Regions from separate parts of the Bacillus sp. TL12 genome, predicted to be linked through region 4. Evidence: predicted binding sites of a transcription regulator. Region 4 holds the regulator's gene; each other region holds the start of a gene.
What was found. The regulator Rex, encoded in region 4, represses fermentation and respiration genes when NADH is low (regulators of the CRP and FNR family bind a similar motif). The targets are predictions, from matches to a motif close to TTGTGAAATATTTCACAA.

Region 1: a site for Rex is predicted at 3,363-3,380, ahead of arcA (arginine deiminase). Genes of this name have one in related genera too.
Region 2: a site for Rex is predicted at 2,958-2,975, ahead of LOK41_RS19185 (DUF1858 domain-containing protein). Genes of this name have one in related genera too.
Region 3: a site for Rex is predicted at 2,322-2,339, ahead of pflB (formate C-acetyltransferase). Genes of this name have one in related genera too.

The regions. Positions count from the first base shown of each region.
Region 1 is NZ_JAJJBY010000016.1:98,817-104,201, forward strand. It holds gene LOK41_RS16305 (SpaA isopeptide-forming pilin-related protein) at 1-687, shown strand, start outside; gene LOK41_RS16310 (SpaH/EbpB family LPXTG-anchored major pilin) at 721-2,382, shown strand; gene argR (arginine repressor) at 2,743-3,192, shown strand; gene arcA (arginine deiminase) at 3,472-4,704, shown strand; partial or broken gene argF (ornithine carbamoyltransferase) at 4,735-5,385, shown strand, end outside.
Region 2 is NZ_JAJJBY010000023.1:41,558-46,942, forward strand. It holds gene spoVAD (stage V sporulation protein AD) at 1-410, shown strand, start outside; gene spoVAE (stage V sporulation protein AE) at 407-757, shown strand; gene LOK41_RS19170 (DUF1657 domain-containing protein) at 769-975, shown strand; gene LOK41_RS19175 (DUF421 domain-containing protein) at 997-1,866, shown strand; gene clpP (ATP-dependent Clp endopeptidase proteolytic subunit ClpP) at 2,106-2,687, shown strand; gene LOK41_RS19185 (DUF1858 domain-containing protein) at 3,042-3,269, shown strand; gene LOK41_RS19190 (DUF438 domain-containing protein) at 3,282-4,511, shown strand; gene LOK41_RS19195 (HPr family phosphocarrier protein) at 4,604-4,861, opposite strand; gene whiA (DNA-binding protein WhiA) at 4,884-5,385, opposite strand, start outside.
Region 3 is NZ_JAJJBY010000036.1:26,508-31,892, reverse strand. It holds gene LOK41_RS23320 (serine hydrolase domain-containing protein) at 1-1,127, shown strand, start outside; gene LOK41_RS23315 (sugar ABC transporter ATP-binding protein) at 1,219-2,034, shown strand; gene pflB (formate C-acetyltransferase) at 2,450-4,699, shown strand; gene pflA (pyruvate formate-lyase-activating protein) at 4,766-5,385, shown strand, end outside.
Region 4 is NZ_JAJJBY010000051.1:2,221-7,605, reverse strand. It holds gene groL (chaperonin GroEL) at 1-66, opposite strand, end outside; gene groES (co-chaperone GroES) at 104-388, opposite strand; gene LOK41_RS25310 (CPBP family intramembrane glutamic endopeptidase) at 820-1,563, shown strand; gene LOK41_RS25305 (YdiK family protein) at 1,566-1,760, shown strand; gene LOK41_RS25300 (redox-sensing transcriptional repressor Rex) at 1,786-2,415, opposite strand; gene LOK41_RS25295 (ABC transporter ATP-binding protein) at 2,600-4,525, shown strand; gene tsaD (tRNA (adenosine(37)-N6)-threonylcarbamoyltransferase complex transferase subunit TsaD) at 4,800-5,385, opposite strand, start outside.

The DNA.
Region 1 (5,385 bases), on a different contig from region 4:
CTAGTTGAAGATACAGTTGATTCTGGAGAACTAGAAATTACGAAAATCGATAAAGATAGCGGTTCTCTGTTAGAAGGGGCTGTTTTCGAAGTTCGGGATAAAGATAATCAGGTCATTCAAACAATCGCATCAGGAAACGATGGAAAAGCTAGAGCAACTGATTTACCAATCGGTGAATATAAGTTAGTGGAAGTCACAGCTCCAGAAGGTTATAAACTAGACGGTAAATCATACAATTTTGAAATAACGAAAGACACAAAAACGCCGGTAGAGATAACTGTTGAAAATGAATTGCTAGATAAAGGACTCATTGAAATTGAGAAAGTGGATGCGAAAGACCACAACTTGAAATTAAAAAATGCAGTATTCCAAATTTTAGATAAAAATGGAAAAGAAGTAGGGAAATTAACGACAGATGAAAATGGTAAGGCAACTTCTGGTCAATTAGAATTTGGTAAATACACGATTAAAGAAGTGCAAGCACCAGATGGCTATATGCTTTTAAGAGATCCAATTGAAGTAGAGGTCGGATCCTCAGTACAAAAAATAACGATAGAAAATACGAAGAGTGAATGGGTAATTCCGGACACTGGTGGAATAGGGACCACTATTTTCTATCTTACCGGTACGATACTTATGGTAATCACGGTATTTTTATTTTTCCGTAAAAGAAGTAGTAACGAATAGAGTTAAAAATTAATAGAGAAGGAGATAATAAATATGAAAAAGATTTTTAGTATGCTTTTAATGTTTGTATTAACATTTGCAACATTACCGAGTATGTTTGCAAATGCAGCAGCTCCAGAGAAAGGTTCTTTAACAATTCATAAGTACGAACAAGAAAAAGGTGCAGCAACAGGTGAAGGAACTGGTGAAGCGGGTCAAACAATTCCAGGAGATGCTAAGGCACTAGAAGGAGTAACGTTTGAAATTAAACAAATCAAATCTTTTGAAAAGATTACAAAAGATGGCGAGATTGTAAAAGAAGCTGTAAAAGATGTTACAGATGCAAAAGCGATTACAAAAACAACAGGTAAAGATGGACAAGCTACATTTACAGATCTTTCTTTAGGTCGTTATGAAGTAAAAGAAATTGCTGGTCCAGCTCATGTTAATTTAAATAAAAACACGTATTACGTTGATGTTCCGATGACAGGTAAAACAGGAGAAAAATTGAATTACGATGTTCATATTTATCCAAAGAATGAAACAAAACGTGGTGCAGTAGAATTAATCAAAACAGGTGCAAAAGATAAAGTATTAAAAGGTGTAGAATTTACTTTATATCATGAAGATGAAACAGTAGTTAAAGATGGAGAAGGTTTAACTACTGGTAATGATGGTGCAATTCGTGTAGAAAACTTACCATATGGTAACTACTACTTTAAAGAAACAAAAGCGCTAGATGGATATGTTTTAGATCCAACAAAACATGCGTTTTCAATTAAAGAATCAGGTACAATTAATGCAGATGGTACAATTAAGTCTGGTGTTGTAGTGCCAGTACTAGTGAAAAACTATGAAGAACCAACGATTGACAAAAAGATTAATAATGATCTGGAATTTTTACCGATTAATCCGCTAAAAGATTACAACTATGATATTAAAACGTTAATCCCAGAGGATATTAAAGATTATAAGAATTACGTTGTAACAGATACTTTAGATAATCGATTAGTGATTCAAGGTAAGCCAGTTGTGAAAATTGATGGTGTAGAAGTGGATTCAAGTGTGGTAGAAGTAGTTGTAGAAGGACAAAAAGTAACAGCTACTGTAAAAGATTTTTCAAAATTAAATGGTAAAAAAGAGCTTCATTTACAAATCAAATCACAAATTAAAGAAGGCGTAGTAGCTGGAACAGAAATTCCAAATACAGCAACAATTGATTTTACAAACAACAATGATGTAAGTGGTAAAAAGGAATCTAAACCAGTAATTGTTGTCCCAACAACTGGTAACATTGCATTAACAAAAGTTGATGGTGCTGATGGTAAAAAACTAGAAGGCGCAGAATTTAAACTACAAGATAAAAATGGAAACATTGTAGTAGTAAATGGTAAAGAAATGACAGGTGTATCAAATAGTGATGGTGTAATTACATGGGAACAAATTCCATATGGTGAGTATCAAATCGTTGAAACGAAAGCACCAACATATAAAGATGGTACGGAAGTGAAATCTTACCAAAAATTAAGAGAACCAATCAATGTGACAATTGATAAAGATAACCAAACAGTGAAATTAACAGTAGAAAACAACAAGAGCGGCTGGATTCTTCCTGCAACAGGTGGTATGGGCACAGTTCTATTCACTGTAGTAGGTTTTGTGTTAATGGCTGTAGCAGCGTTTGTATTCTTTAGAAAAAATCCTGCAAAAAACTAAGGTTATAGAGAAATATAGTGATGTAATGTGAAAAGAGGAGGGCGAGTAGCTCTCCTTTTTTGCATTTTAAGACACTTAAAGGAAATGCAGATGTATCCCGCATTAACGGACAGTAACACTCCCACCTCAAAATTCAGCGAAAGCAAAGAAGTTAGGTGGGAGATGAACTGTCCGTAAAAGCCCGATTCGTTCAACTAATAATCAGTGGGGGATGAAGAAAACCCCCACTGATTAAAGTTTCACTTTATGTTTTAGGAAACGTTAAACTATGAACGTTTCCGCAACATTTAAGGATGTCTCTTTCGAATCAAAATTATAGCAATATATAATGAGGTTATAACATTCGAAAGGGTGTCTTTTATGAAAAAAGAGAAAAGACAGCGGCTCATTAAACAATTGGTTAGAGAGTATGAAATAGATACACAAGAGAAATTAGTAGAATTGTTAGAGAAACATGGTGTAGCGGTGACACAAGCGACAATTTCACGAGATATTCGTGAGTTAAATTTAATAAAGGTGACATCTTCAAACGGTTTAGTAATATATAAGGTTTTTTCAGAAGACAGTTTACAAACTGATATGAAATTAAAGAAAAAGTTGAGAGAAGTAGTAGTAAAGATTGATTATGTAGATCAATTAACGATTATTAAGACATTGCCGGGAAATGCTCATGTTATTGGTGTGCTATTAGATTCTTTAGACTGGAAAGAAAAAGTAGGATGCATTTGTGGAAATGATACATGCCTTGTAATTTCGAAATCAAAATTAGATAGAGAAATTCTAGAAGAAAGGTTAAATTTGATTATATAAAAAAGAGGTTGTTTCTAATTTATATTAGAAACAACCTCTTTTTTATGAAGAAATATAATATAAATTGATAGGTGTTTATGCATGGGATATACGTAATATAGGTTTATTCAGTAAAATTGATGGTAAAATCATTCATAAAAATACAGATAGATATTATTTTAAAAAACAACTTGTGAAATTTTTCACTTAAGAGTGTCAGCGTTTTCATAAAAAGGGAATGACATACCGTTTATGATGTACTTGTAAGACATCAAACGAACCTAAAAGGAGGTACAACAAATGAAACATCCGATACATGTTACTTCAGAAATTGGGGAATTACAAACGGTGTTATTAAAGCGTCCTGGTAAAGAAGTGGAAAACTTAACGCCAGATTATTTACAAGAATTATTATTTGACGATATCCCATATTTACCAATTATTCAAAAAGAACATGATTATTTTGCACAAACATTACGCAATCGGGGTGTTGAAGTTCTGTATTTAGAAAAACTAGCAGCTGAAGCGTTAGTTGATAAAGGGCTTCGTGAAGAATTTGTTGATCGTATTTTAAAAGAAGGACAAGCAGATGTGAATGTTGCACACCAAACTTTAAAAGAATATTTACTTTCCTTTTCAAATGAAGAATTGATTCAAAAAATTATGGGTGGCGTGCGGAAAAACGAAATTGAAACGAGTAAGAAAACGCATCTGTATGAATTAATGGAAGATCATTATCCATTTTATTTAGATCCAATGCCAAATTTATATTTTACTCGTGATCCAGCAGCTTCTATAGGTGACGGTTTAACAATTAACAAAATGAGAGAACCAGCACGGAGACGTGAATCATTGTTTATGGAATATATCATTAAATATCATCCGCGATTTGCAAATCATGATGTGCCAGTTTGGTTAGATCGTGATTATAAGTTTCCAATTGAAGGCGGCGACGAGCTAATTTTAAATGAAGAAACAATTGCAATTGGTGTATCTGCTCGTACTTCAGCAAAAGCAATTGAGCGTTTAGCTAAAAATTTATTTAGTCGCCAAAATAAAATTAAAAAAGTGCTAGCAATAGAAATTCAAAAATGTCGTGCATTTATGCATTTAGATACCGTATTTACAATGGTCGATTATGACAAATTTACAATTCACCCAGCAATTCAAGGGCCGAAAGGAAATATGAATATTTATATTTTAGAAAAAGGAAAGGATGAAGAAACTCTTAAAATTACGCATCGTACATCTTTAACGGAAGCATTGAAAGAAGTATTAGGGTTAAGCGAATTAGTACTGATCCCTTGCGGAGGAGGAGATGTCATTGCTTCTGCTCGTGAACAATGGAACGATGGATCAAATACATTAGCAATTGCGCCAGGAGTAGTTGTTACATATGATCGCAACTATGTATCTAATGCTTTATTACGAGAGCATGGCATCGAAGTTATCGAAATATTAAGCTCGGAATTATCTCGCGGTCGTGGGGGCCCACGTTGCATGAGTATGCCAATTGTTAGAAAAGATATTTAGTATAAATAACGGAGAAAGTAGGGATGAATCATGTTGATGACTAAACCAAACTTAAAAGGAAGAAGTTTTCTTGCTGAAAAAGATTTCACAGAAGAGGAATTAGTATATCTCCTTGACTTAGCGGCAGAGTTAAAAGAGAAAAAGAAAAACGGTATTCCACATCGTTATTTAGAAGGTAAAAACGTAGCGCTTTTATTTGAGAAAACCTCAACTCGTACGCGTTGTGCATTTACAGTTGCATGTACAGATTTAGGTGCAAATCCTGAATATTTAGGTAAAGGTGATATTCAGCTCGGTAAAAAAGAATCTGTTGAAGATACAGCGAAAGTTTTGGGGCGTATGTTTGATGGAATTGAATTCCGTGGTTTCGATCATGCGACAGTAGAATCTTTAGCAGAAAATTCCGGTGTGCCAGTATGGAATGGTTTAACAGATATGTGGCATCCAACACAAACACTTGCAGATTTATTAACTGTAAGAGAGCATGTAGGACGTTTGAAAGACGTGAAGCTCGTTTATGTTGGAGACGGACGAAACAACGTAGCAAATAGCTTATTAGTTGGTGGGGCGATTGTTGGAGCAGAAGTACGTATTTGTACACCAGAATCATTATGGCCAGCACAAGAAGTAATTGATATGGCAAAAAAATATAATGACCGGGTAATGGTAACAAGTAGTGTG
Region 2 (5,385 bases), on a different contig from region 4:
CGATGGCTCCTGCTGCCGTCGATACAATCGAAGCTCATTTACGCGAAAGACAAATTGATGCATCCTACTATGACTTAATCGTTACAGGCGATCTCGGTCATGTCGGACGGGAAATTGCTTATGATTTACTGCATAAGCACGGGACAAAAGTAACAAGCGAACAGTTTCAAGATTGCGGATTACTCATTTATAGAGAAGGTCAGCCCGTAATAGCAGGAGCGAGTGGTCCAGGTTGTTCAGCGACCGTCGTATACGGACATTTATTGAACAGAATGAAAAAAGGAGAATTCAATCGAATACTTGTCGTAGCTACCGGCGCTTTACTATCTCCTCTTACCTTCCAGCAAGACGAGTCTATTCCGTGTATCGCTCATGCCGTATCGATTGAATTTGGAGGTGCAAGGCAATGATTTTTTTCTGGGCTTTTGTCGTCGGTGGGCTCATCTGCGTAATCGGGCAACTTATGTTTGACGTCGGTAAGCTCACACCCGCTCACACAATGTCAACGCTCGTTGTTGCTGGTGCAATACTAGATGGATTTGGTCTATACGAGCCTTTAATTGATTTTGCAGGTGCTGGAGCAACGGTTCCGATTACAAGTTTCGGAAATGCCCTTGTTCATGGAGCCATGGCTGAAGCAGCAAAACATGGTATTGTCGGGGTTATAACCGGAATGTTTAAAGTAACAAGTGCTGGTATATCTGCAGCTATTATCTTCGGATTTATCGGAGCATTATTATTTAAACCAAAAGGATAAGAGGTGTTTGCATGACGGTTGTTGCTAGTGTAAAAACATGTCTCGCTAGTTTAAAAAGTGCACAAGCAGGTTTAAGCACACTTTCACAAAACGCTGCTGAAGAAGAAGCAAAACGAGTTTTCCATGAATGTATGATGGAAATGGACAGTGTAATCGCTGACCTTAACAGTAGAATTTCCGTATTAGAACGAGAAGAACCACAATATAAAGGATTTTAGCTGAACAGGAGGGAATTAACTATGCCTCATGTACCAGATTGGCTGCTTGTCATTATACGCTCCTTAGCTCTTTTAGTTATTTTATTTTCAATGACAAAATTGCTTGGAAAAAGGCAAATTTCACAGCTTTCATTTTTCGAATACGTTGCAGGTTTGACAATCGGTAACATCGCTGCTGAAATTACAACGGGACTAGAGCGCAACTTTTGGCATGGTGTTTCTAGTATGCTTATTTTTTCGCTCATACCATTTTTCGCAGGTATTGTTGCTTTAAAAAACAAGCGACTCAGAAACTTCATTGAAGGAAAAGCGACTATTTTTATAAAAGACGGGAAAGTCCTTGAAGATAATTTAAAGAAAGAAAATTATACAATTGATGAATTACTAGAACTTCTTAGAAAGAAAAATGCTTTTAATATAGCAGATGTTGAATATGCTGTATTGGAGTCGGGCGGTGAACTAAATGTCTTGTTAAAAAGAGACAAACAACCGCTTACTCCAAAAGATATCGGCTTACAAATAGCACCTGCAAAAGAAACACAAACGGTAATTATGGATGGAAACGTACTAGATGAACCACTTTCAGCCAGTGGTCATAATCGTGCTTGGCTTCACGCCGAGTTAGAGAAACTTGGCGTGGTGATAGAAAATGTCTTTATCGGGCAAGTCGATTCTTACGGACAACTTACTGTCGATATATATGATGATAAACTTCAAATGCCATCCCCTCAGGATAGACCATTATTGTTGGCTTCTCTAAAAAAATGTCAAGCTGATCTTGAATTATTCTCATTAGAAACAAAATCGAAATCGGCAAGTCAAATGTATAGCAAAAACGCAAAACAAGTCCAACATATTTTAAATAGAGTAACTTATCTCCTAAAAGAATAATACACAAAAGAACGCTTCTATAGAAAAGGCGTTCTTTTGTTATTTAGCCTATTACATACGTTTAAATTTATATAATTCGGTTATCATGTTGAAGATACATAAGCAGGGAATTTCAAAAACATAGCGAATAAATCATGGTACAACTACATATTTTTTTGATTTAAAGTGGTTTCGTTTGACCTTTATTGACCATAATTGTATTATAAGACTAAGAAAGCTTTCAAAGGAGGAAATAACAGATGAATTTAATTCCTACAGTAATTGAACAAACAAATCGTGGAGAACGCGCTTACGATATTTACTCTCGACTATTAAAAGACCGCATCATTATGCTTGGTAGCGCAATTGATGACAACGTAGCAAACTCAATCGTTTCCCAGCTTTTATTCTTGGAATCTCAAGATCCAGAAAAAGATATTCACTTATACATTAACAGCCCTGGTGGTTCTATCACAGCAGGTATGGCAATCTACGATACAATGCAGTTTATTAAACCAAACGTATCAACAATTTGTATCGGTATGGCAGCATCTATGGGTGCTTTCCTACTTGCAGCAGGTGAAAAAGGAAAACGTTTCGCACTTCCAAACAGTGAAGTAATGATTCACCAACCACTCGGCGGAGCACAAGGTCAAGCAACTGAAATCGAAATTGCTGCAAAACGTATCCTATTCTTACGTGAAAAACTAAACCAAATTCTTGCTGATCGTACAGGTCAACCGTTAGAAGTACTACAACGCGACACAGACCGCGACAACTTCATGACAGCAGAAAAAGCACTAGAATACGGCTTAATCGATAAAATCTTTACAAATCGTTAATATACTTAAAAGCGGAATCGGCTCGTTTAGAATCGCTACCCCAAAAGGCTATCGCACATGCGATAGCCTTTCTTATTGACCACTTCCCAAAATATATCAGCGATTTTTTCAATATATCAGCTGTTTCTCATAATATATCGGCGCAAATTGAAATATATCAGCGGTTCGACACAACATATCGACTATTCGACAAAATACCCATTCTCCCCCACCCTCTCCATACACATTTATTCCATATCGAAAAGTGACAAACTTGTTAATAAAACAAATGTGTGATTTGGCTCACAATTTTATTCCAATCTTTATGTTACAGTTTAATTGATAATTCATATCAATTGTTTCGAGGTGAGAATGATGATAAAACAAATTAATTTTCATCATACTGTTTATGATTTAACGACTCAATATCCTGAAATTATCCCAATTCTAAAGAACCTTGGATTTGAAAATATAACGAAACCTAATATGCTACAAACAGCCGGCCGTATAATGACTATTCCGAAAGGCTGCCGAATGAAAGGTATTTCATTAGACATAGTAAAAGAGGCTTTTCAAAATAATGGATTTAACATTAACGAGTAGAGGAGAATCCTTATGAGTGAAATGATTAATAACCGTGAACAAGAAAATATAAATAGCTCTGAACGACAAACAATCTTAAAGACTATTATTAAAGATCTTCATAACGGAAAAAGCGTAGAAGATGTAACCGCTCAGTTTCAAGAAGCAATCGGAAATATTACCGTCGCAGAAATTTCAAAACTCGAACAGGCACTTATGGAGGAAGAAGGAATTCCTGTAGAAGAAGTACAACGTTTATGTTCCGTGCATACAGCTGTTTTTAAGGGATCTATTGAAGAAATCCATCAGTCTAATAAACAAGAAGAACAGCCGGGACATCCGATTCATACATTTAAAATAGAAAATAAAGAAATCGACCTACTTGTGAATTTCAAACTTCAACTTCACTATGAACGTTTTGAAAAAGAAGATAACGAAGAAAACATTTATAAATTACTAGAAGACTTAAATTTATTACTAGATGTTGATAAACATTATAGCCGGAAAGAAAATCTGCTTTTCCCTTATTTAGAGAAATACGGTATTTACGGACCAACTCAAGTTATGTGGGGCGTTGATGACAGAATTCGTGACGCTATTAAAGAGGCAAAACAACAATTATTAAATTATAATCAAGATAAAAAATCAGTCTTAGACAGTATTTCTTTCGTCATCCAGGACGTAACCGAAATGATTTTTAAAGAAGAAAACATTTTATTTCCAATGGCCCTTCAAACTCTTACAGAAGATGAATGGCTAAAAATCGCTCATGAAAGTGATGAAATCGGCTACTGCTTAACAAGTCCTATAAATACATGGAAACCAGAAAGAAATATGATCAAAGAAGAAGCTATATCCGAAGGGTTGATTCGTTTCGAAACAGGTATATTATCTTTGAAACAGCTAGAACTGATGTTAAATCACTTACCTGTGGATATTACGTTCATTGACGAAAATGATGTTGTGCGCTACTTCTCCCATGGAAAAGAACGAATCTTTGCCCGTACGAAAGCTGTCATTGGTCGAACAGTCCAAAACTGCCATCCTCCAAAAAGCGTTCATGTCGTTGAAAAACTCTTAGAAGATTTCAAATCTGGAAAAAAAGATTGTGAAGATTTTTGGATTAAATTTCAAGATAAATATGTATATATTCGCTACTTCGCAGTACGAAATACAAATGGAAAATATATGGGTACTCTTGAATTTACGCAAAATATTCAACCGATTCGTGAACTTCAAGGAGAAAAACGGATTCTTTCATAATTCATATGAGAATGATAAAGTGAACCTTTAATTGGCGATTCGCCACAACAAATTGCCCCAATCAAAAAAGCTATCGCTGCATGCGATAGCTTTTACTGTTTATTTTGTACATATGCTGCCAGCGCTTCTAAAGCAGCTTCTGCATCTGAACCTTCTGTTATAATCGTTACATTACTGCCAGATCCAATCGCTAAGCTCATAATCCCCATTATGCTCTTCGCATTGACTGTTTTTCCATCTTTCTCAATAAAAATATCAGCATGAAAACGATTTGCCTCTTGTACAAACAACGCAGCCGGACGTGCTTGTAAGCCGTTTTTTAATGCAACCTCAACTTGTTTCTGGACCATAGCTCCCATTTCCCCTTTACCGTTATTTTTTTGCTACCGGTTCCCCCGCGCGTAATTTCTCTGCAATTTCATCGATCTTACGCAAGCGATGATTGATACCTGATTTACTAATTTTCCCTCCAGATACCATCTCGCCTAATTCTTTCAATGTTACATCTTGATAATTAATACGTAATTGTGCAATCTCTCTTAATTTATCTGGTAAAACATCGAGCCCAACCGTTTCATCAATGTAACGAATATTTTCAATTTGCCTTAAAGCGGCACCAATTGTTTTATTTAAATTGGCTGTTTCGCAGTTCACTAATCGATTAACTGAATTACGCATATCGCGGACAATACGAATATCCTCAAATCTTAACAATGCATTATGTGCACCGATAATGTTTAAAAACTCCGTAATTTTCTCCGCTTCTTTTAAATACGTAATGTACCCTTTACGCCTTTCCAGCGTCTTACTATTTAAATCAAATCCGTTCATCAGTTCACATATAGAATCATTATGTTCCTTGTATAACGAAAAG
Region 3 (5,385 bases), on a different contig from region 4:
TATATTTCGTATATACAAAAATTATTGCACATACTAAAAAAGAGAATACGTTAAAAGCAACGACAGAAGTAAAGAAAGAAACCGAACAAAAACAATTAGAACAACCTCCAGAACAACCTCCAGAAGGCACGCAGCAAGCAAAGGCAGCGGAAAAACCTGTCGAAGGCCCGCCACAAGAAATTAACGAGAATACTGAGTTAGACAATTATTTAAAAGATAAAAATTTTAGTGGAACAGCAGTTGTTGTGAAAAATGGTAAAGTACTTTTGAATAAGGGTTACGGGATGGCAAATCAAGAGGGAAAAATACCGAATAATTCACAAACAACATTTTATATTGGTTCAATTTCAAAGGCATTTGTAGCTACAGCGATTATGCAGCTAAAAGATCAAAATAAACTTCAAACAGAAGATACAATAGCAAAATATATTCCTGATTTTCCGAGAGGTAACGAAGTAAAGTTAATTCATCTATTGACACACACATCGGGAATTCCTGAATATGAGGCAGGCGAAGGCGATATTTCTCACGAGGAATTGTTGAAGCGAATTGGGCAACAAAAACGTTTGTTTAATCCAGGTGAAAAATGGAAGTATTCGGATTCAAATTACTCAATACTTGGTTACATCGTTGAGAAAGTTAGCGGGCAACCGTTAGAAGAGTATATTAAACAACATATTTTTGATGTTGTAGGGATGAAACAATCAGGTTTCGGAACGGAATTAGAGAAAACAAAGTATCCTTCGACTGGTTACAAGGTTGTAAATAATAATATGACAGTTCCTGCTATTCCAAATATGTCACAATTATATGGAAATGGTGATATATATACGAGTGCAAATGATTTATATTTATTTAATGAAGCACTATTTTCTGGGAAGCTAATATCTAAAGAGAGCTATGATCAAATGTTTACAGCATTTAAAAAAGATTATGGATTTGGTTGGTATGTAAATCCGGGAAGTTACTCTAATCATGGTGTAATGCCTGGATGGAATTGCTTAAATGGATTTAGTAGAAGTGGGAATGTGTATGTTATTTTATTATCTAATATTCAAAATAATATTAAATCATTTGGTACGCTTAATAATGATATTTATACAATGCTACAGCATATTGAAGTGTAAGAGATTATCCTCTGGGGTAGTCTTTTTTTATGAGTTGAGGCAGAATCTATTTATTGAGATAATGAAAAAAATGGAAAGGGAGAAGGAGGTTATGAGTATTCATAAGCATCATGCGCGTAATGCGAGGCGAACTTTACTTTTAGCTATTATTGTATGGATTATTATTATGATTGGATGCGTAGTGGAATATCAAAATGGAACACTTCTTAGTTCGGAAAAGGGGATTCTAGAATTAATAAGTATTATGTTACCAGCGTGTATTCTATTGATTTATAGTTTGGTAGAAAAGAGCAGAGCTAAGAGGATAGAAAAGATTGTTCAAGGGAAAGAAATTTCCTTATTGTTGGAGCAAAGAAGATTTGTCGTTCGTAGGGAAACTAATTTTTTTACGGCAGTTACATACTTTGGGCTAGAGGGAAATACAATGGGGATGCTCGAAGAAAAATATGATTCTAAAATTCAAACGATATGGAAAAGTATCTTATCCTTTTTCTTTAAAGGAATGAATGAGCAACAATTTTATTTATTAAATGAATTAGGTGAAGAGCTGTTAGTAATTAAGAAGAAAAGAGGTGTACGGAATTCATATACATTTTATAGCATAATGGGAGAGAGAATCGGTGAATTCAATCAATTGTTAAGCTTAACAAAATGGGAGTGGAGCTTCCTATCATCTGAAGGAAAAGAAATCGGGAAAGTTACAGGAGATTTATCAGGTACATTACAAAAAGGAAAATGGCAAGATGGAACTTATATTGATGTGAAAGAAGACGGGATTCCGTTAGAAGCGGTTCAATATTTCTCTGCAAGTGGGGGATCACTTGTTACAGTATCTGTAGCGGAACATACAGAGTTACAGCGAGCGGTATATTACGCTGTGGCTGCAATTATAACTTTGAAAAATTAAAAAACATCTAAAACGTTATCCTCGTTATTCTAGATTAAGACTCAATTTAATCAGAAGTTATATCTCATTCATTATGAAAAGAAGTGTACCAAATAGGTACACTTCTTTCTATTCTGTTTTAGAAAAACTATAACAGAATAAGAGATAAGGGTATTACAGTTTAAAATGGGTATGACTCTTTATACCACAGAATAGGATTCGTTTATAAGGATACCAAAAAAATACAATTAAGGAAAGTCTTAATTTTAAAGAGTTAAAATTGAAGTTAATACTACGCGCATAGTAGTTTGCTCAACATTTCACAAATGTGTCACAACTATTCCGTTCGCTTTTTCAAAAAAGTAGTATTCTAAATGTGTAAGCTGTTATATAAAAAATCTTAGTCCTGTACTAATCAAAAATGGAGGAGATTAGGATGACTCAAGTATTAGAAAATGTAAAAAACGCATGGACAAACTTTAAAGGTGAAAAGTGGAAAGCAGAGATTGATGTTCGCGATTTCATTTTAAATAATGTAAACGTTTTCGAAGGGGACGAATCTTTCTTAACGGAAGCAACAGAAGCAACGAAACAACTTTGGGATCAAGTAATGGATTTAACGAAACAAGAACGTGATAATGGTGGCGTCCTTGATATGGATACAAGCATTGTTTCTTCTATTACATCTCATGGTCCTGGATATTTAAATAAAGATACTGAAAAAGTAGTTGGTTTCCAAACAGATAAACCATTTAAACGTTCTTTACAACCATACGGTGGTATTCGTATGGCAGAGCAAGCTTGTGAATCTTATGGATATGAAATGGACAAAGAATTAAGCCGTATTTTCAGAGATTGGCGTAAAACGCATAATCAAGGTGTATTCGATGCTTATACTCCTGAAATGAGAGCAGCTCGTAAATCTGGCGTTATTACGGGTCTTCCAGATGCATATGGCCGTGGACGTATTATTGGTGACTATCGCCGCGTAGCATTATATGGTGTTGATCGCTTAATAGAAGCGAAAAAAGAAGATTTAAATTTAACTGGTGGCGTAATGAGCGAAGATACAATGCGTTTACGCGAAGAGTTATCTGAGCAAATGCGTGCACTTCAAGAGTTAAAACAAATGGCAGCTTCTCATGGTTTTGATATTTCTAAACCAGCAACAAATGCACAAGAAGCATTCCAATGGTTATACTTCGCTTATCTTGCAGCAATTAAAGAACAAAACGGGGCAGCAATGAGCCTTGGACGTACTTCTACATTCTTAGATATCTTCATTGAAAGAGATATTGAAAATGGTACATTAACAGAAGAAGAAGCGCAAGAAATTGTTGATCACTTCATCATGAAATTACGTCTTGTAAAATTCGCAAGAACGCCTGATTACAATGAATTGTTCTCTGGTGATCCAACTTGGGTAACTGAATCTATCGGTGGTATTGCACTTGATGGTCGTCCATTAGTAACGAAAAACTCATTCCGTTTCTTGCACACATTAGATAACTTAGGACCAGCTCCAGAGCCAAACTTAACAGTTCTTTGGTCTAAACAATTACCACAGAACTTTAAAAACTACTGTGCGAAAATGTCTATTAAAACATCTGCAATTCAATATGAAAATGATGACATTATGCGCCCAGAGTATGGCGATGATTACGGTATTGCTTGTTGTGTGTCTGCAATGAGAATTGGTAAGCAAATGCAGTTCTTCGGAGCTCGTGCAAACTTAGCTAAGACACTACTATATGCAATTAATGGCGGTAAAGATGAAAAATCAAAAGAACAAATTGGACCTGAATTTGCACCTATCACTTCTGAAGTATTAGAGTACGAAGAAGTTATGCGTAAATTTGATATGACAATGGAATGGCTAGCAGGTTTATATTTAAACACATTAAATGTTATCCATTATATGCACGATAAATATAGTTATGAACGTATTGAAATGGCACTTCATGATACAAATGTTCTTCGTACAATGGCAACAGGTATCGCTGGCTTATCTGCAGTAGCTGACTCTTTAAGTGCAATTAAATACGCAAAAGTAAAACCAATTCGTGATGAAAATGGTATTGCAGTTGACTTCGAAATCGAAGGTGATTTCCCTAAATACGGTAACAATGATGATCGTGTAGATGAAATTGCAGTAGATCTTGTAAAAACATTTATGAACAAGCTTCGTAAACATAAAACATACCGTAATTCTGTTCATACAATGTCAATCTTAACTATTACATCTAACGTTGTATATGGTAAGAAAACAGGTAACACTCCAGACGGTCGTCGTACTGGTGAACCGTTTGCGCCAGGTGCAAACCCTATGCATGGACGCGATACAAAAGGTGCACTAGCATCACTATTATCTGTTGCAAAATTACCTTATGAAGATGCGCAAGATGGTATTTCTAATACATTCTCAATTATTCCAAAAGCGCTTGGTAAAGAAGATGATGTACAAGTTAAAAACTTAGTATCTATGCTTGATGGATATGCGGTTAAAGAAGGACATCACTTAAATATTAACGTATTTAACCGTGAAACATTAATGGATGCAATGGAACATCCTGAAAAATATCCACAATTAACAATTCGTGTATCTGGTTACGCAGTTAACTTCATTAAATTAACTCGTGAACAACAAATCGATGTAATTAACCGTACAATGCATGAAAGTATGTAAGTAAAAAGTTTCCCTCTGTTTTTATAAACACAGAGGGAGGCTGTTTCAATAGAGGAGGAAGTTAACATGGTAAAAGGAAGAATTCATTCTGTAGAGTCTTGTGGTACTGTTGATGGCCCAGGAATTCGTTATGTCATATTTACACAAGGGTGTCTATTACGCTGCCAATATTGTCATAATGCTGATACGTGGGAAATTGGTAAAGGAAAAGAAATAACAGTTGAAGAAGTGATGCAGGATGTTACATGTTACCTTCCCTTTATTGAAGCTTCCGGAGGTGGCATCACAGTGAGTGGTGGGGAACCTTTACTGCAGTTAGATTTTTTAATTGAGTTATTTAAGAAATGTAAAGAAATCGGAATTCATACGACAATTGATTCTTCAGGCGGTTGCTATTCTGAAGAAACAGAGTTCCAAAGAAAACTAGATATTTTAATGGACTATACAGACTTAGTATTATTAGATTTAAAACATATCGATCCTAAAAAGCACCGTAAATTAACTGGTAAAACGAACGAACACATTTTACAATTTGCTCGTTATTTATCTGATAAACAAAAACCAATTTGGGTAAGACACGTATTAGTTCCAGGTGTTACTGATAGTGAAGAAGATTTGCAAAGATTATCTAACTTCATTCAAAGTCTTTCTAACGTAAAGAAAGTAGAAGTCTTACCATATCACAA
Region 4 (5,385 bases):
AAGAGTGTCGACACCACGAAGCATCGAACGACGTGCTTCTTCACTAAATTTAATATCTTTTGCCATAATAATTGACCCCCTTGGATTTTTAAAATGTATATAATTAACCGATAACTGCTAAAATGTCACTTTCACGTAAAATCAAGTAGTCTGTACCTTCATATTTCACTTCAGTACCTGCATATTTTGAGAAGATGATAAGATCACCTGCTGCTACCTCTAAAGCAACACGCTCACCATTTTCAAGCACTCGACCAGTACCTACTGCAATAACTTTACCCTCTTGTGGTTTTTCTTTTGCAGTGTCTGGTAATACAATACCACTTGCTGTTTTTTCTTCTGCTTGAACAAGCTCAATTACAACGCGATCACCTAATGGCTTTAGCATGAACAATAACCTCCTCATTTTCCTATGTAAATTTTCTTTATTAGCACTCAAAGACCACGAGTGCTAACACACTTATAATAATAAATAATCTAATTTTCTTTTGCAAGTAAAAAAATCATAATTTTTTCGCAAATTACTAGATAAACTTTTTCTATACGCCTTTCTAAAAAATAATTCTCCCTTATAACCATTATTAAGAAGGCACGCGATATATGAATCGGCTTTTCCACTTATCGTATGTTACAATATGAAAGATGCCATAAGTTATTTTCTCTATAGGCACTGCTTTTTCCTGTTATCTATTTCATTTTCAAATAAAGATTTACAAAAAAATCATAATCCAAACGGTTATTACGTATCCCACAGCGGGATGTTTACATGTTATCTCGCCTTATCTCATAAACTAGAGTTAGAAAGGATGGTTAACCCATTTGAAAAAACAATATTGGTGGATTATAGTTACATATATTCTGATGCAACTATCGGGAATTGTTGGAATATGGCTCCTTTTCAAAACAGGGCTATATGATAATATGGCAGTTTCACGAGAGCAAAAAATGCAAATCATGGCTGGTCACTGGTCAATCATCAGCTTTTTCATTGCATTATGTATTATACTTTGGCTACTTAGAACCGATATTCGCGATAGACATTTAGATACGAAGCGAGCTAGTGTTCCTGCGACAATCGGCTGGATTTTTATTGGTTTCTTTTTAGCTATGTTTGCTCAAATACTTGCAGCTAATATTGAAATGCGATTATTAGGGATTAATCCTGGTTCTCAAAACACACAAGATTTGATGGAAATAGCAAGAGCTACTCCATGGTTTCTTATTGTTATATCAATCATTGGCCCTATTTTAGAAGAGATTGTCTTTAGAAAAATTTTATTTGGAACTCTCTATAAAAGATTTAATTTCTTTATCGCGGCAATTATTAGTTCGCTTGTTTTCGCAGCAATTCACTTTGATTTTACACACTTGTTAGTATACACTTCCATGGGACTTGTTTTCGCTTTTCTATATGTGAAAACAAAACGAATCATCGTTCCTATTATGGCTCACGTTGCCATGAATACATTAGTCGCAATAACTCAAGTACTAGTAAGTAACGAACAAATACAAGAAATGATTAAACAAGCAGAAAAAATGCAAGGATTTATCGGAGGATTTTAAATATGAGGAACTCACCATTGTTCATGGCAGCACTGTATTTCCTTCTTGGATGTGTCTTCACACGTTTCGCAATTACGAACGTTACAGATACAATTTGGAACTTTGGGACACTGCTGTTTGCTGCTATGGCAACAATTGATTTTAATTTGGCACTTCGACTTATCTTAGTCAAATTTACAAAGAAAAAGCAACAATAAAACGCAGAGGGATTTCCTCTGCGTTTTATTGTGGATAATTTTTCAAAAAATAAACGAGTGTTTGTAATTCTACAGCTAAATCAATATGATGAATTCTTATATTTTCTGACACATTTAATCGCGCCGGTGTAAAATTTAAAATTCCGTGTACATTTGTTTCAGCCAATCGATCTGCTACAGCTTGTGCAACGGTAGCAGGTACTGTTAATATTGCCACTTGTATCTCATTTGTTAAACGATCTTCTAATTCATCCAAATGATATACAGGAATTCCTCCGATTTCTTTTCCAACTTTCTCTTCATTAACATCAAATGCCATTTCAATCTTTGTATTATTATTTTTAGTGAAATTATAATGTAAGAAAGCGGTCCCTAAATTACCCACTCCAATAAGTGCTACACGTGTTATATCATCTTGATCAAGCGTTTCTCGAAAGAACGATAATAAATAATTTACATTATATCCATAGCCCTTTTTCCCTAACGCTCCAAAATATGAAAAATCTCTCCGAATTGTTGCTGAGTCTACCTTTACAGCTTCACTCAATTCTGCCGATGAAACACGTTGCTTACCAGAAAGAGATAAGTTTTGGATAAATCGATAGTATAGAGGCAATCGTTTGGCAGTGGCCTGTGGAATCTTTTGCTGATCCATGTAACCTCTCCTCTCTTCCTATCTTTGTTCACAGATTTAAAACAAATACATAAGTTTAGCACTTATGACTTTCCTTGTATAATAGAGAGAAGACTTCTCTCTTTATTTTAAACTATACACTATTTTTAGTATGATTGAGAAATATAAACATGGCAAAGTTAAGAAATTATTTGAGGTGAAAACATTGATTTTATTACAAGTGAATGGGCTTTCAAAATTATACGGTGCTGAAACAATTCTTGCAAACATTAAATTGGAAGTTCAAACAAGAGATCGTATTGCACTAGTTGGTCGAAATGGTGCTGGAAAATCTACATTATTAAAAATAATTGCTGGTGAACTATCTCACGATGGCGGAGAAATTATAAAACCAAAGGATGTCTCTATCGGATATTTAGCCCAAAATACTGGCTTAGAAACAACCTTAACAATTTGGGATGAAATGCTTACTGTCTTTTCTCACCTGCAACAAATGGAAAAGAAACTTCGAAGGCTAGAGCACGAAATGGGGCAGGAAGAGAACTTTTCAAATACTGCTACGTACGAGAAATTACTCGCTGATTATGATCAACTACAGTTAGACTACAAAGATCAAGGCGGTTACCAATATGAAGCAGATATTCGCTCCATTTTAAGTGGACTTGGTTTTCCAGTGGAAACACACCAAACAACAATTTCTACGTTAAGTGGCGGACAGAAAACAAGACTTGCTCTTGGGAAGTTACTGCTTACAAAACCAGACTTACTCATCTTGGACGAGCCAACAAACCACTTAGATATTGATACATTAACATGGCTTGAACAATATTTACAAGGCTATCCTGGCGCTATTTTAATCGTGTCCCACGATCGCTACTTTTTAGATAAACTTGTTACACAAGTATATGAAATTTCTAATAAAGAAAGCAGACGATATGTTGGTAACTACAGTAAATATTTAGATTTAAAAGCTGCACTATATGAGCAAGAAATGAAACGTTATGAGAAACAACAAGAGGAAATTGCGAAACTTGAAGACTTCGTCCAAAAAAATATTGCCCGTGCGTCTACAACAAAACGTGCACAAAGTCGTCAAAAGCAGTTAGACAGAATGGAATTACTAACTCGGCCATTAGGTGACTCTAAATCTGCATCCTTCCACTTTGATATCGAAAAACAAAGCGGAAACGACGTATTACAAGTAAAAGATGTTTCTATCGGATATGACAAAGAACCAATCATTGAACATGTAAACATGCGCTTAACCCGTGGTGATAGCGTTGCATTAGTCGGTCCAAATGGTATTGGAAAATCTACATTATTAAAATCAATTGTGAATAAATTAAACACACTAAGCGGTGAAGTTTCTTTCGGTTCAAATGTATCTATTGGATATTATGATCAAGAACAAGCAAACTTAACATCATCTAAGCGTGTTTTAAATGAATTATGGGATGATTATCCGCTAGAGCCGGAAAAAGAAATTCGTACGATACTCGGTAACTTTTTATTCACAGGGGATGATGTATTAAAGCCTGTATCTTCTCTAAGTGGTGGTCAAAAAGCTCGATTAGCTCTAGCGAAATTAATGATGCAAAAATCAAACCTACTCATTCTCGATGAGCCAACAAACCACCTTGATTTAAATAGTAAGGAAATTCTAGAGAATGCCTTAATTGATTATCCAGGAACTCTTTTATTCGTTTCGCATGATCGCTATTTTATTAACCGTGTCACAACTACAGTTGTTGAGTTATCGACAGCTGGTGCACAAGAATATTTAGGTGATTATGACTACTATATTGAAAAGAAAAATGAAATGATTGAACGTGCTGAGTTTGAAAAACAAGAAGAAGATGCACCAGTCCAAAAAACTATTGCTCAAGAGAAATTAAATTATCTTGAAGAAAAAGAGCGTAAAAAACAGGAGCGTCAGCGTGCCCGAAAAATTGAAGAAATCGAACAAAACATTGTAACGTTGGAAGAGGAAATTGCAAAATTAGAAGAGGAACTATGCCTTCCTGAAGTATACGCTGATTATGAAAGAGCTAGTGAAATTACAACAGCAAAGCAAACAAAACAAGAACAATTAGAGAAGTTTATGGCTGAATGGGAAGAATTACACGTATAATCCCTATATATTCATAGGTCGAAAACAAGGTAGTTGAAAGCCATTCAACTACCTTGTTTATTTTTCAATACAAATAGTCAAAGGTCTGACCTCAACACTATTATCCACAACCTTATACACATATCCACCTTTATTATATAAACACAAAAATAACTTTTCCACATTATCAACAAACCAGAAAAAAGTTATACACATTTAATACTCACAATAAAACCCATATTATCAACAGATAATATGGGTTTTATCCACAGGTTGTGGTTAATTATGTGTATAACTATGCTTCAATATCTAATCCTGGATTTGCATTTAAAGCCAATGTTGCACGTTTTCCTTGTTCATATGCAATTGTGCCCGCTGCTGCAATCATCGCTGCATTATCTGTGCACAAGGATAACGGTGGAATAATAAGCTCAATTTCTTCTTTTTTTGCAAACTCTTCCTCTAAACGTGCACGAAGTCCTTTGTTTGCTGCAACACCACCAGCAAGCAATACTTGTTTTACATCATACGCTTCTGCTGCACGCGCTGCTTTCGTCACAAGTACATCTATTACGCTCGCTTGGAAGCTAGCTGCTAAATCTTCTGGCGCAATTTCTTCACCACGTTGTTTTGCGTTATGCACAGTGTTGATAACTGCTGATTTCAATCCACTAAAGCTGAAGTCATACGAATCCGGCTCTAGCCATGCACGAGGTAAATCAATTGTCGGCTTTCCTTCATGGGCAAGACGATCAATATGAGGCCCCCCTGGATAAGGCATCGATAATGTACGTGCAACCTTATCATATGCTTCTCCTGCTGCATCATCTCTCGTTTCACCAATCACTTCAAATGAACCATGTTCCTTCATATACACAAGC